2 regions of the Mammaliicoccus fleurettii genome follow, and region 1 is predicted to be linked to the other one. Evidence: riboswitches for the same ligand, from Rfam matches in the RefSeq annotation. Region 1 holds a riboswitch; the other holds the start of a gene.
The links. A riboswitch is a leader RNA that binds a small molecule or an ion and turns the genes downstream of it on or off. The one in region 1 is predicted to bind thiamine pyrophosphate.

Region 1 (8,295 bases):
TCTATATAAAAATAGTTGTTGAGAGTGATTTTGTAAAGTGCGGACGCCTGAGGGAATAGTATGCGTGAGAGACTACAGGCTCGAGCCATACCCCTAGGCAAGCATGCACGTACAAAATCGTAATATAAAAAATAAGCATATCACTGTAAACTTTAAAAATCGGTTAAGTGATATGCTTATTTATTTTGAGTTAGGATTTATGTCCTAAGCATTTTTACATTGCGTTATACTTCATTCTTTTGGGAAAGGTATGGTCAAATATAACGCAATGTTATCTAATATCAGAAATGCTTGTTATGGGTATATAAATACTTAATAAGTACGCAACAACTACAAGCAAAATCGTCATTAGAACAAAATATAAATCTTTCATTGTAATAGGTACTTTATAATAGTAAGTTCTTTTTTGATTCGTAAATCCTTTCGCTTCCATTGCCACAGCTAATCTATGAGACTTTCTAATGCTTTGACTTAAAGTAGGTATAAGCAAATGATTTACCCATTTCAATCCTTTACGATTACTTTTGTCTATAACTGAATACCTCATTTTTAAAGCTTGTCTTAATTGCATAAATGAACTAAACATAATTGGTATCAATCTAATTGAAGCCATAAAAGCATAAGCAATTTTAGGTTTTAACTTTAAATGTTGCATGAAACTGTAAAATACGAAAATAATTTGAGAAGTAAAAGGAATGACCATCCCATAAAATGAAATGACGAGTGTACGCATTGTTACATGTAAACCTCTTAGTAAACTCTCATTTGTTATATGAATGATCCCTAACTGAAATATAGTATTATCTCCTTCACCATAAAAAATCATAAACAAAGAAGAAGTAAATCCAAAGAATAATGTAATCATAATTATAATGAGAAGGGGTAACCATTTAACACCACTCATTATAATTAAATAAATAAACATTATAAGGGTTAAATAAATCATGAAATCAAAATCATGAATAAATATAGCAAAGAAAAATAATACTATACCTAATAAAAGTTTGGTTAAAATATTTACATCATCTATAAAAGTAGAATATTTTTTCCAATTAGTTAACATGTGATTCACCACCGTTAACGTCTAATTGATGATTGTTAATGACTAATGTTCTTGTAGCATATCTTTCTATTATTTCATTTTCATGCGTGATCATTAATATAGTTTGTCCTTTGCGAACTCTTTCATGAAATAACTTGATAAGTTCAAAAGTATTATGACTATCCAAACCAAATGTTGGTTCGTCTAATAAAATAATTTCTGAATTAGTACTTAATGCTGTTGCTACACTTAAACGTTTCTTTTGGCCAATAGATAGTTCAAAAGGATGTTGGTCTTTAACATGATACAAGTTTAAAAGATTTAACATTTCATTAGTTTTTTCAATTGCGGTTTCTTTGTCTTGAAAAGCAAAATTGATAAATATTTCATTAAAGACAGATATTTCTATAAACTGCAATTCTGGGTTTTGATAGACAAAGTACATATGTTTAGATGCATCTTTAACTTTTTTTAATTGTTTATTCTTATATTTAACTTGTCCATTATATTTTATAAGTTGCATTATACTTTCTAAGAATGAAGTCTTACCAGAACCGTTTTGTCCTGTAAGCCCAATCCATTCACCACTATTAATAGTTAAGTTATCTATTGTAAAAAGTTTTCTGTTACTTCTTAAAATATCTAAATCTTTAATTGTTAATAAAGTTTCTTGTGCGGAAGATTTATTTTTTAATTGAGGTGCATAATTCCAAGAAAGTGGATGCCATACACCATACTGATTTAAAATATCTATATGATTTTCCAATATATCAGATGGAGTACTATCGTGTGTGATTTGTCCTTGTTCATTCATAACAATCACTCTATCGACAAAATTCCAAATATAATCAACTTTATGTTCTACAATTACAACAGTTTGATCTTTCCAATGTTGCATTATTAAGTCCCAAAGTTGCGTTGTAGACTGATGATCGAGCATAGCTGTCGGTTCATCTAGAAATAATGTTTGAGAATTTTGTAATAATATAGAAGCAATAGCTAATTTTTGTTTCATACCACCACTTAAACGGTTGATTTTTAACGAGGCATCAGCATTTAAATTCACTTTATTCATTGCTTCATTAATCATTCCATCCATCTCTTTTGGATCTACATTCATATTTTCAAGTACGAAAGCTAATTCTTCTTTAATCTCAGGCATACAAAATTGTGTATCAGGATCTTGAAAAACAACTCCTGGAAGTGTGTCGATAGTTATAGAATCAAGTTTCATTGGAATATCCAATGACCTAGGTATAATGCCGTTTAATACATTTAGTAATGTACTTTTTCCTGAACCACTTGGTCCTAATAACAGTACTTTCTCTTTATCATTAATTTGAATATCTAAATTTTTAAATATAATGCGTTCATCGTCTGGGTATTTAAGTCTTAAATTTTTTAGTGATAACAATTGGTTAACTCCTATAGTAAGTCATAGTCTTTTTTAGATGCAGGTCTAAATAGTTTAGTGACGCCAGTCTGATCAAGCGCTCTTACAATTGCATATCCTAAAGCGCCGCCTACAATAGCACCACTTAAAATTCTAATTGTGAACATCAAAATTACATTCCATAATGCAACATCACTTAAATAATTATAAAACCAATCAATCGGTAACGTAATAATACCTGCCAACATTCCGGCAACAATAGCAACTGATAATTTTCTATATTTATAACGAACTACTAAAAATACAATTTCACAAGCTAAACCTTGAAGTAATGCATAAACAAAAGTAGGTATATCAAATTGTCCCATTACAATTGTTTCGCCAGCACCAGCAGCAAATTCTGCAAGTAAAGCCACACCTGGTTTTTGAATAATTAAATACGCTATAATTGCTGCTATAAACCAAAAACCATATACGGATTGTTCTAAATGTAATCCTAAAGGTTTTAATATTTCATATGGAATCCATAAAAATTTATAAATGATTGCAAATAAAGCACCAATTAAAACTGTGACCAAAATATCAGATAAAGTTAATCTCTTTGACATGCTAATTATCTCCTTTTTTATAAAAAAATGTGCACTCCTATATCTAAATAGAAGCGCACAAAAATATTGTTATCATTTATAAATGAATATTATTATATGATTTACGAACACTTTCCTACGCTAGTATCATCTAGATCAGGTACAAAGGGTTCAGACCTTCTCATGTCTGTCTCAGTTTAAAACACCCCTAGTGCATTTATTAAATTGTTATCACTACGATAAGTCTTATCATGCATTTTGTCAATAGGCTATAATGAACAAAAAAACCCCCTATGAAAAGATAGAATGTTTCCATAGGGTATTTATTAGAACTACGAAAGTTGTTTATTCAAATGTATCTTGAATATTATCTTTTGTTTCGTCTTGTCCATTTTTATCGTCTTTCTTATTTTCTTGTTCTTGTTTCTTAGCTTTTTCTGCTTCGTCTTTATGTTTATCGTTATGTGTCATAAATAACACTCCTTTAAAATGTATGATATTATTATATACCCAACAACATATGAGTTTTAAACTTAATGTACTACTTGGGACTGATTTTCAATTTAATTAAAGACATTTGAAAATGAAACAATTATAATGTTCAATGAGGTGAAGAACATGTCTATAAAGAAAAAAAGCTGGGAAGTTCATTTTAGTCGTATTATAGGAATATTCATTTTAATTACCGGATTACTTATATTATTTAATGCACCACGTATTAAAGATTATAATATCAAGGAATCAAATGATATCCATATAAGAAATATTTGGGACTTTTTTGTAGCTTTTTTTGATGAGTTGGTTAGAATATTGCACCATTATATTGGTGGTTTTCCTGTAATAGCAGCAATAATAATTTTACTATTTGGTATATTTATTTTACTGATTGGACGTACTTTAAGAAGAACAACGAATTATGATTATGACATTTCTATATTTTATATCGGCTTGACGATAATATTAATGATTGTCATGATGATGACGATGTTCCAAGTTTATAGTTTTGCATCATTCTTATTTATTATCCCATTCAGTATTCACATTGGATATGTTGTTTATAAAAATGAGCTTAATCCGATGAAACGGAAACAGCATTATTTATGGATTATCATTTCTTATGGTATATGTTATTTCATTTCTCAATTTGCAATGAACCATAACATTGATGCGGAAAATGTAAAGCCTATCGATGTAATGAGCGTTAATTTATTCTTTGTATTATTATGGTGCTTTAGTCAAATGTCCGTATGGATTAGTTTATATTTAAGAAGATCTTTACCAGTAAGTGATAAAGATATTGAAATGGTTAATGATGAAAAACACTCAAGAGCAAATAATAATTTATTAACAAGTAAAATATTTAGCATATCTGAAAGTTTTTATGAAAAATCACAAAGCCTGAAGCAAACAACTTTAGAAAAGTTTAACTCTGAAGAAGCAATTGCTAAAAGAAAAAAACGTAGTGAAAAATGGAAAGAAATTATAAAAATTGAAGATGATGATATTCCGAAATGGATGAGAAGACCTAAATGGTTAAAGAAAAGTTATATAGAATGGATTTGTACAGCAATTTTATTCTTATTTACTTTTATTGAGTTTAACAATCGTAATGGCTTATTCTTATCAGGAGAATGGAAATTATCACAAACTCAATATGTGTTTGAATGGTTAACATTATTTATAATGTTGTTGCTTATCATTTTATATGCATACTTTAATTACACGACAAACTATAAAAATAAAAATAATTTTGGGAAACTATTCGTTATATCAGCACTGTTCTTTGAAATTGCAACGACATTCTTTGTCTCAGCAATTCAAACATCACAGTTCTCAGTATTCATAACACCAATTTCATTTTTACTATTATTGTTTGTAACACCAGCATTTATAATTCATCTAAAAAAATCTTTCTAGAGAAATATAGTCAAAACCTGTCAACAAAGTCGAACTTTGTTGACAGGTTTTTTATGTTTTAGAGTATCAGTATAATTTTTGTAGGACTTTTTTATTCACACAACATGTAAGTAGAGTAAATATGGATAGGTGTAGTGACAAAACTGAAGAGAAGTGTAAATATGGATAGCTATAGTGACAAAACTGAAGAGAAGTGTAAACAAGGGCAGCTGTAGTGACAAAACTGAAGAGAAGTGTAAACAAGGGCAGCTATAGTGACAAAACTGAAGAGAAGTGTAAACAAGGGCAACTATATTCACACAATTCAAGAGTTATATAACATTTTATATATATAGATTAAAATAAATATTTAGCTTGATAGTGAAATTAAAAATGTAAAAAGTAAATATTTTTAATGAATTTCTTTGGAAAATGTATTGCACGGAATAATCTTATCCTTTATACTAATTTTAGTAAGCGTTTACATAAAAGGGGATCAAACTTTCTGGGGGAAATTTTGATTAATAAATTCGGTTAACAGAGTATTCTAAAGGGGGATACTCTGTTTTTTTGGCGTTTTGCGTAATATACGTTATAATATGTGAGACATTTCGAAAGGATGGCCAAAAAATAATGAAACAGTTAATGCTCAAAAGAGGTAAAGAAGATAAATATTTAAGAGGTTTCCCTCTTGTTGAAAAAGATGATGTATTTGATATGCCAAGTACAGATGAAGGTGAATTAGTAGCGCTTGTAGATTCTGGTAAAAGATTTATTGCTACAGCTTATTATGGTGAACAAAATAAAGGTATCGGTTGGGTATTATCTTTAGATTCAACTGAAAAGATAGATCATAACTTTTTTGTAAATCTATTTAAGACGGCTAAAAGTGAAAGAGAATATTATGATCATGTTGATGGTATAAATGCATATAGAATATTCAATGCTGAAGGTGATGGTATCGGTGGATTGACAATTGATTATTACGACGGACATTTACTGATTCAATGGTACTCTGTAGGTATTTATCGTTTGAAAGATAGATTGTTACCTGCTATTAAAGAAGTATTTGAATATAAATCTATTTTTGAAAAAAGAAGATTTAAAGGAATGGAAACTGCATCTGATTTTGTTGACGGAACAGCACCTGGTTTCCCATACGTAGTGGAAGAAAATCATTTATATTATAATATCGATTTAGACGATGGACCGATGACAGGTATTTTCCTAGATCAAAAAGATGTACGAAAAAAATTAAGAGATCATTATAGCGAAGATAAAGATGTGCTGAATTTGTTTAGTTATACTGGTGCTTTTTCTGTTGCAGCAAGTGAGAATGCTAATTCCACGACTAGTGTAGATTTAGCAAACAGAGCAAGACCACTTACTGAAGCTAATTTTGGATTAAATGCAATTGATTTAAATAATAATCATATATTCATCATGGATGTATTCGATTATTTCAAATACGCTCTTCGTCACGGTTTGAGTTATGATGTAGTTGTTATTGATCCTCCAAGTTTTGCTCGTCATAAGAAAAAAACATTTAGCGTTCAGAAAAATTACCCAGAATTAATTGAAGGGTCTTTAGAACTACTAAATGAACAAGGTACTTTAGTATTAAGTACAAATTCAAGTGCTTTTCCTCAAAAAGCGTTTAAGAAGATGATTAACCAAACATTGGATGCGCTAGATGTAGATTATACAATTTCAGATGTAATGGGCTTACCTAAAGACTTTAAGAGCCATCCACATTACAAACCGAGCAAGTATTTAAAAGTAGTCTTTGTCCAAATAAATGGTTAAAATTTCCTAAAACGGGTATAAGTTAATATTCTAGTATTGAATACTAACGAAACTGTGAGGAGATTGAACATAATGGGTATTTTTAATAAAATTAGTACAAAAGCAGGAAATAAAGCATTAGGCATAGAAGAAATTAAAAAACGTTCTGAGTTACCAGTAACACAAGATGAATTATTAGAGCGTAGAAAAAGAGCTAAAGAATTAGTTTATAAAAAATCATTAATGTCATCTGCAGCGAATGTAGTTCCTATCCCAGGATTAGGTGTGGGTATGGATATTAAACTTATGGGTGATATTATTGAAGATATCAATAAAATTTATGGACTAAGTCATAAACAAGTGAACAAAATGCAAGATGATTTAAAACAAAAAGTGCTTACATCAGCTGCCATGAAAGGTAGTCAATTCATAGGACAAAAAGTTACTAATGCTATGGTGAAAGTATTCTTTAAATCAGTAGTTAAACGTGAAGCAGCTAAACAATCAAGATGGATACCACTTGTAGGTCAAGCTGTTGCTGGTTCAATTAGTTATTATTTAATGAAAAAAATGGGTGACGATCACATTAAGAAATGTGAAACAGTTATTCAAGAATTTATAGGTGAATAGTGTTATAAAAAGAGGATGGGACAATTAATTTGTCCCATCCTCTTATTGTATATTGTTGATTTTGAGGGTGTCTTAGATTAACTTTTGACTTAATCTACAACTTGGCCAAACTCTTCGATTAACTTCTGACTTAATCTACAACTTGGCTGAACTCTTCGATTAACTTCTAACTTAATCTACAACTTAGCCAAACTCTTAGATTAACTACTGACTTAATCTATAACTTAGCTGAACTCTTCGATTAACTTCCGACTTAATCTACAACTTGGCCAATCTCTTCGATTAACTACCGACTTAATCTACAACTTAGCTGAACTCTTCGATTAACTTCTAACTTAATCTACAACTTAGCCAAACTCTTAGATTAACTACCGACTTAATCTACAACTTGGCTGAACTCTTCGATTAACTTCTGACTTAATCTACAACTTGGCTGAACTCTTCGATTAACTTCTAACTTAATCTACAACTTAGCCAAACTCTTAGATTAACTCCTAACTTAATCTACAACTTAGCCAAACTCTTAGTTTAACTTCTGACTTAATCTACAACTTGGTCGAACTCTTCGCTTAATTGTCTAATTTATCTACGACTCATCTCATTTTTTTAATAAACTTATTTATGTTTCAGCATTTCATCATTATATAGGCGGTGTTTGATTGGATTGATTATGCACTTATATCAATCTTTTTTAAATAAAATAATTTTTCTCGGGAGTAGGATGACGAAATCTATTTTTATAAAATTAGAACTTTGTACTACTCCTATTATTTTTAAATTTGCATTTTAAATGAAAACGCTTTATAATGAATTTGTAAACATAAGTTTTAAAAATAAACATTTGTTTGTGAGGTGAGTTACTTGAATGAAAATGAAAAGTTAATACTTAATTTAATTAAAGAGAACCCTTTTATTTCACAACAAGAATTATCAGATAAAGTTGGTTTATCAAGACCAGCTGT
Region 2 (8,295 bases), on a different contig from region 1:
CCAAGTTGAATTCTTCCAACATTTTACGGCACATTTCACTGTCTTCTCTTAAATAGTAATATGGATTTTTTTCTTCTTTATGTGAAGCTTTATCTTTTATGAAATATCTTTCGAATGTAGTCATGGCACGCTTCCCAAATAGAGAAGAATATTTACCTGTCCATAAATACCAGATTAAATCTGTAGATAAATCATCTGTTTCGTTTTTATGGCTAAATGACTCTCTAATATGATATTCGAACTGATCAAGTAATTCTCGTCCATTATACATCTTGCCGTCAATTTCCATTTCTTCCATGTTGCCGTGTTCATCTACCGGTATACAACCATGGATCAATAAATTACCGTTATATTTTAAATATAAATCTCCTTTTTTCATTAAGAAATTCATATGACGTTTGAGTTTCTCTGATTCTTGAACGGAGAGTAGTAATTTATTAATGACTTCTTCTTCTTCTTCAATTAATTCTGCTGGGTTTGCACGATTAATTGTTTCAAAGCATGTATTTTCAAGTGGGTAAGTATGACCATATACTGTAATCTCTTGTTTATCGTAATCTACTTTTTCTAGGACTAATCTTTCTTCCATATCAAAAGAAGGTCTGCGTTTAATAATTGGGCTTTCTAATTTAAATTGAATAATAGCGATTGCTTGATGAATTTTAGTGATTTGTAATTTTTCATCTTCAGATAGTTTTTTTTCTGCGTGTTGTTTTGGATAAAAAGCAGGATTATCTCCATAATATTTTTCTGCTAAATTGACTAATGGACGCAAGTTTATACCATAGGCATCTTCAATTATATCTAGATTATCGTAACGTGCGCATATTCTTAATATATTTGCTAAACATACTTTAGAGCCTGCATAAGCACCAATCCAAAGTACATCATGGTTACCCCATTGAATATCAACTGAATGATAGTTAATCAGTGTTTCCATAATTTTATCAGGTTCTGGGCCACGGTCATAAATATCACCAACTACATGTAAGTGGTCTACAACAAGTTGTTGTATGGTATATGCTAAACCGGTAATGAGTTTATCTGACTGTCCAAGAGAGTTGATTTTTTGAACGATTGTTTCATAATAAGTAGTCTTGTTATTATAGACATTACTTTTATATAAAAGTTCTTCGATTATGTATACAAATTGTTTTGGTAAAGCTTTACGTAATTTAGAACGCGTATACTTACTTGAAGCATATGAAATAAGGTGAATCATTTGTTGGATTGTTTCAACGTACCAGTCATATAAATCAGCTTTTGTTTCAAATTGATTTTTTATAAGCTTTAGTTTTTCTTCTGGGTAATAAACTAAAGCAGCAAGTTCACTAATTTGTTCTTCAGAATGTGTATCTTTAAAAATATCATGAATTTTAGCTCTAACATTACCCGAACCATTTCTTAAAACGTGTTGAAAAGCATGATATTCACCGTGCAAATCACTGACGAAATGTTCAGTTCCTTTAGGCAAGTCTAATATAGATTGTAAGTTAATAATTTCAGTCGCTACTTTTTCTTCTTCGTCAAACTTTTCTGCTAATAAATTTAAGTACTTTTCTTTTAAATTCTGGTTGTCATATTGAGTCATAAAAAAATCACTCCGTTCATCATATTTAAATTTTATTATTTTAAATTAAACATACCATTTGAGATATAGTATATCACATTAAGCGTTTTCTTTAATGGTTTAAAACAAGGTTAAAGAGGTCATAAAAGTAAAAAGGAGCGGATGACTGATGAGCTGTAAAATAGAAAGAATTTATGAAAGTGAAGAAGAAAAAGCAATTAGAGTGTTAGTCGATAGAGTATGGCCAAGAGGTATATCTAAAGATAAAGCTAACCTTGATCATTGGCTGAAAGAAATTGCGCCTTCTGACACTTTAAGAAAATGGTTTAATCACGATCCAGATAAATTTTCTTCCTTTAAAGAAAAATATAAAAAAGAACTAAAATCTGGCGAGCAACAAGAAGCTTTAGAAGAACTAAAAGAAATATACAAAAAAAGCGATAAAAAGGTTGTCTTATTATACAGTGCGAAAGATGAAAAAAATAATCAAGCAGTAGTTCTAAAAGAAATAATTGACCATCAGAAAAAAGATTGATATAAACGTATTTTAAAACTGGCAATCTACTGCCAATATAATGATAAGAGGCTGTGACAATTAATTTGTCAAGCCTCTTAATTCTGTCCTTTTATTGCTATTTTATGCTTCTATTCAACTGTTGATACATTGTCTTTGCATCTTCTTTTGTGCTTATTCCATGAACGTTCATGCGACCGTCTTTAAATAAAGTCATGTTTATATCTGCATACTTTATAAATTTTACATAATCATTTTCTTTAATAATATGACCTGGGAAATAGTGTGCGAATTCAAATGCATGTTGTTTAAATCTGAATAAGAATGTATCTCCACAAAGTGATTCTATTGATGGATGATAAGAATTATTCAAAGAATGGTATGTTTTTTGTTCACATACAATACAATTGTTGTTTTTTAAAACATCTATATTCCTAGTGCGTGTAGATATTTCAAAGGTATCAATCGTAATCAGTTTTTTAGAAAATCCATTTCCAGAAACGAAGCGTAATAATTCGGATACTTCATAACTTGCTACTTGTTGAACGACAGGTGGTAATACACCATTAATTGCACAGCTTTCACCAGTATGTGGAACTGTATTAAGGATGCACTGCAAACAAGGCCCAGTAAAATCTATAGCATATACAGTTCCTTTGCTTCCAACTGCTGCTCCGTATATCCATGGAATCTGTAATTTATGGCTCACTTCATTGATTAAAAAACGCATATCAAATTGATCCATTCCATCAATTATGATGTCAGGTTGTATGTCGCTAATGATGTATTCAATGTTATTTGATGTCATTTCTTGATGAATCGCGTTTAGTTCAACATTATGATTAATTTGCTTTATTTTTTCTTTTACAGCGTATACTTTTGGTAACATTGCTTGTGCATCATGCTCATCATAAAGTGCTTGGCGATGTATGTTTGACAGTTCTACAATATCCATGTCGATGATTGATAATTTATGTGCACCCATTCGAGCTAATAATTCTGCGACATGGCTACCAAGAGCACCAGCACCCATGATTAAAATATTTATATTTTGTAATTGTTTTTGGCTTTGTTCTCCAAAGTGCTGATACTTTATTTGTCTTTCATAACGGTTCATTATAAGAAACCTAAACCTTCAGTAGGGCTAGATGCTTGTGCAGTATATTTAACAGGTATTCTACCGGCAGTATAACTTAATTGTCCTGCTTCAATACCTAACTTCATTGCGCTAGCCATAGTTACAGGGTCTTTAGCACCAGAAATAGCAGTGTTTAATAAAATAGCATCTGCACCTAATTCCATTGCATAACAAGCATCTTTCGGAGAACCAATACCAGCATCGACGATAACAGGAATACTTGATTGTTCTATAATATATCTTAAGTTAAGAGGGTTATTGATTCCTCTACCTGTACCTATTGGTGAAGCGAGGGGCATAATAGCGTGAACACCTAATGCTTCTAATCTTTTTGCTAGCACGACATCACATGAAATATATGGACATACGATATAGCCTTTTTCTAATAAAATTTCACAAGCTTTGTAAGTTTCTATTGGGTCAGGCAATAACGTTTTATCATCACCAATTACTTCCACTTTAATGAGATTACATAATCCAGCATGATTCGCAATTTCAGCAATGCGCACAGCTTCTTCGGCAGTATGAGCACCAGCTGTATTAGGGAATGTAATGAATTTTTCTAAGTCTACGTTAGCTAAAGGATTGGGTAAAGATTTATCATATAAATTCATTCGTCTAACAGCAAAGGTTAGAACTTCCGTGCCAGATGCTAGTATGGCTTCAGATTGTGTTTGTTCGTCTTTAAACTTTCCTGTACCTAATAATAATCTTGAGTTAATTTCATATGGTCCTATTTTTAACATTTTATCCGCCTCCGACAAATTCTAATAGTTCTAATCGATCTGACTCTCTAACGAGAATATTGCTAAATTGATTATTCTTTACAAGTGTGTCATTCCATTCAACTATAATTCTTTCTTGATCTAACTCTAGCGATTGGAGTAAATCAGACAAAGTTAATACTTCGTCGAAATTAAATTCATCTCCATTGATCATACATTTCATAACTGAACACTCCTTTTAACTTTAAAATCATCTAATAATGATGGTGCTTGATCATTAACAATCCATTCAGAAAGTAACTTTCCAATGATAGGTGAAAGTAAAATACCATTTCTATAATGTCCAGTTACTAAGAAAAGACCATGATCTATTTCATCCATAATTGGCCATTCATTATGAGTGTATGGCCGAATACCAGACCATTTATGGATGATATTGCTTTCCTTTAATATTGGTATATATGATGTTGCTTGGTTAATTAACCATTTTTCTCCTTCAACTGAAGTGCCAACTGAATAGTCATCAAAATAACTTGTAGCTCCAACTAGGAATGTATTGTCTCGTTTAGGTACAATATAGCATCCATTCGTTATAAACAAAGTTTGTTTCAAACTAAGCTGTTCATTCTTTAATAACAATACTTCACCTTTAACCCCAGTTAATTTCGGCTCAATTTGATAGTCTTCTAATAGTTTATTACTCCATGCACCTCCTGCTACGACAACCTTTTTTGAGAGCAAAATAGTATCTGAAGTATGAACTTTATAACAATCTTTTAAACGTTTGATTGCTTTAACTTCAGTGTTATATAATCGTTCAATCCCTTTATTGGTAATTGATTTTAATAATGCTTTTGTATATTTTGAAGCATTAATCTGGCCGTCATCAGGGATGTATATAGCAGGATGCTTAAATTCAATTGTATGTTTAGAAAGATTGTCTAAATCCTTTTTGTTTAATGGTGTTACAGATCTATCTCGCTCATTTAAAAAATGATATTGCTCTGTTAAACATTCGACGTCTTCTTCTGAAGCGGCCATTTTGATTAATCCGTGTTCTTGATAATCTATATTAATGTTTGTTTCTTTATATAATTCATGGCTTAAAGCTTTAAAATAATCTCTTGAACGTAAAGCGAGTTGGTAAAGAGCTGTATCTTGAACAAATTCATTTTGAGCACCTAACATGCCACCTGCTTTATATGATGCATGTAAACCAGGGATATCACGATCAATTACTGCAATAGATAAATGTGCTTTGTCCATTAACTCACGTGCAATAGACATGCCAATTACACCAGAACCGACAATTATAACGTCATACATATGCATGCCACACCTTCCTTAAATGATCTATTTCTTGAATGCTACAATCTCTGAAAAAGGAAATTGCACAAATTCCTTGAAAACCTGCTGGAAGTACTTTAAGTGAATCTTGATTGATACCACCAATAGCATAAATAGGGATATCAATCGATGTTGCAATATTGATTTCATCAACAGTCTTAGGAATGAGACCTTCTTTTGAAGATGATTCAAAGACATGTCCGAAAAATACAAAATCTAAATGATGATGTTTAGCACGTTCAACACTATGAACAGAATGCGTCGACATACTAACTGAAATATGTGGATGAGACTCTTTAAATAAAAAAGCTTGTTCGTCATTTTCTCGAAAATGAATAAAGTGTAAGTCATATAATTCAAGAACAGAAATATCTGTATGAACCATTATTTTGTCTTTAGGAAAACCATGAGTTAACAAATAATCAATCGCGTTACATAATAAATCGCGACTCATAGGAACTCTAAGCAATAATAAGTCAATATCATTTGAAATCTCTATATAATGATCTAAGTCATCATTAACTAAATGCTTGTACGGTGAAATGGCTATAAACAATTGAATCACTCCAAATAAAAAAGCGCTATTTTTCCATATATAGAAAAATAGCGCAAAAATTAGCTTCTTTAGATACGCCACTTTCCTACGCCAGTATGAACTGGATCAGGTTCTGGGAATCCTAAAGTCGCTACTTTAGTCTCAGCCTCTAATAAGGCACTTCCAGTGGTCTGTTATTTAATTATTAATTTCATTGTACATATAATAGTCTGAATGTTCAAATAGAAAATTAAAATAACAAGAGTTTAATAAAAATAATAAAGGGAATTAAAACAAATAATAACTAGTTTCTCTTTATACGTATGAATAAAAATGCTACATGATTTTATATCATAAAAGGTGGGATGAGAGATGGGTACACTTTTATTTATCATTGCATTACTTATAATCGTAATTTTATATCTCATAGTTAGAATGAAATATATTTCAGACTTTAACAAAAGAAGAACAGTACGTAAAAGAGAACAAAGATTAAAAGAACTTATTAACTCAGCATTCAAAATCGATAGGTTACAATTAATCGAAGAACGGAAAGCAGATATTAAATTAAAATATAATAAAAGAGCAATAGCCGTTAAACGAGAACAAATCAAAAAGGTAGATTCAAGTGACGAAGAAAGAATTGAGATTAAATATGAATTGCCAGATGGTATAACTAAAGAAGAAATCTTTGATTTTATAATAGAAAATAGTAACTTCTATATTACTGAAGAACGCTATAATAATTTAAAAACTCAAACAGAGTAATTGAATGGAGGCTATTATGATGAATCCTGTAGTCAAAGTATATACAAATGAAAAAGATTTAGAAACAGACGTCAACACATTAAAAGACCAAGGCATTAGTCAAAAAGACATTTATATACTCTCATCAGACGAAGCACACACAGCAGAAATCGTAGAGCAAACAGAATTAGAAAATATCAATTACAATAGAAAAGATATTGGTGGATATTCTTATAAAGAAGATGAATTTCTAAGGAAGTTAGAAATACTTAATATAACTGAAATAGAAGCAGAAAAATATATAGAAGAAATAAAACAAGGAAAAGTATTACTGATCGTAACAGATCAAAGAATAAAAGGCGTATTAAAATAGCGTCGTTATAAACATACTAAAAACCCAGCAGACACAAAAGTCATGCTGGGTTTTTAGTATCTATAGCATTCAAAATTAAGAAGCTAAAGCATCAATTACATAAAATATACCAAACAATATAAACATAAAAGCAATCATGAATGAAATAAATACCGCAGCAAGAAGCGGGTTGAATAATAAAACAATACCTGCAAAAATACCAACAATATTTAAAATAATAGATATAGTATGAAAACCTTTGTTAGATTTCTCGATAGGCGTAACAGTAAAAATAGCGACAATATTATTAATAATAAACCAAATCGCAAAAATATAAATTAAGAAAACAGAACTCTCAGCAGAATTGAACATAACAACAAGACCGAAAATAATATTAATCACACCAAGAACAATCGTCCAACCATTCGGTATTCCCATCATTTTCTTACCCGCACGTCTAAAACTAATCTCTAGTACACCACTAATAACAGAGAATAAACCAATCAACCACGTAATAGCATAAAAATTCTCAAGCGGAAAACTGAAAATAACAATACCAATAATTAAAAACAAAGCACCCATCACAAAACTCGGCCACTTAAATCTATTCGTTTGTTGAGCCATAATATAACCTCCTAAAAATATGTAATGAGTATAGTATAAAACGATAAGAGAGTAAGGGGAAGGATAAAGGTTGGAAAGAATTGCTTATATTAATTTAAAATTGTAGACACTTGTTACCTAATAAATCATCTATAGAATGTCTAATCTAACGTATCTTTAAAATATTATATAAAAAGTTTATAAAAAATAGTTGACATTAAAATCGGATTATATATAATATAAGTGTAACCTATAATTCACTCTTGAACAGGAGGATGTATGTATAAAGTAATTAAGTTAGAGCTTTGTGACTTAGAGGGATACATCACTGATGGTAAAGGTGGCGTATCGAGAACTGAAGAATATGTGGTTCCTGAAGATTTAAGTGTTAATGATTTATTAGGTGGTATTGAGGAGAGATATGGGGAGTCTCTTAGCGATAATACTGAGTTTTTCAATTCGGTATTTATTCTAGCTACCGTTAAGAAACATGTAGATAACAAATCTTTGCTTGTATTAAAGCAAAGTTCAACTTCTCTCAATGCTAGTGTTTGTAGAATTAACGAAATTTGCCTGTATTTAGACAAGGATTACCATAATACAAGGTATTTAAATAATCATCAAGAATGTGATTAGCTATTAATTTTGTAAATGTATTAGAAAAATAGGATTTTGTAATGTAGTAAAAAGATTATATAGATTTTGTATTTGAATGGTTCCTTCCTAATAGCTTCGATTTAGTAATACTCTCTTTTTTAATTTCT

Region 2: another riboswitch for thiamine pyrophosphate. It lies ahead of B2G86_RS11925 (thiamine phosphate synthase); the one in region 1 lies ahead of B2G86_RS03625 (ECF transporter S component).

Annotation. Positions count from the first base shown of each region.
Region 1 covers NZ_MWJM01000003.1:142,750-151,044, forward strand. Annotated here, with positions in the region: gene B2G86_RS03615 (energy-coupling factor transporter transmembrane component T family protein) at 272-1,063, opposite strand; gene B2G86_RS03620 (ABC transporter ATP-binding protein) at 1,053-2,456, opposite strand; gene B2G86_RS03625 (ECF transporter S component) at 2,468-3,043, opposite strand; TPP riboswitch at 3,139-3,242, opposite strand; gene B2G86_RS13555 (hypothetical protein) at 3,368-3,493, opposite strand; gene auxA (lipoteichoic acid stability factor AuxA) at 3,641-4,939, shown strand; gene B2G86_RS03635 (class I SAM-dependent rRNA methyltransferase) at 5,552-6,724, shown strand; gene B2G86_RS03640 (DUF697 domain-containing protein) at 6,797-7,333, shown strand; gene B2G86_RS03645 (carbohydrate kinase) at 8,195-8,295, shown strand, end outside.
Region 2 covers NZ_MWJM01000020.1:10,821-19,115, reverse strand. Annotated here, with positions in the region: gene B2G86_RS11955 (fructose-1,6-bisphosphatase) at 1-1,591, opposite strand, end outside; gene B2G86_RS11950 (DUF488 domain-containing protein) at 1,740-2,105, shown strand; gene B2G86_RS11945 (ThiF family adenylyltransferase) at 2,203-3,201, opposite strand; gene B2G86_RS11940 (thiazole synthase) at 3,201-3,968, opposite strand; gene thiS (sulfur carrier protein ThiS) at 3,970-4,170, opposite strand; gene thiO (glycine oxidase ThiO) at 4,167-5,273, opposite strand; gene B2G86_RS11925 (thiamine phosphate synthase) at 5,266-5,859, opposite strand; TPP riboswitch at 5,916-6,024, opposite strand; gene B2G86_RS11920 (hypothetical protein) at 6,202-6,597, shown strand; gene B2G86_RS11915 (YflT domain-containing protein) at 6,617-6,949, shown strand; gene B2G86_RS11910 (HdeD family acid-resistance protein) at 7,025-7,552, opposite strand; gene B2G86_RS11905 (hypothetical protein) at 7,811-8,167, shown strand.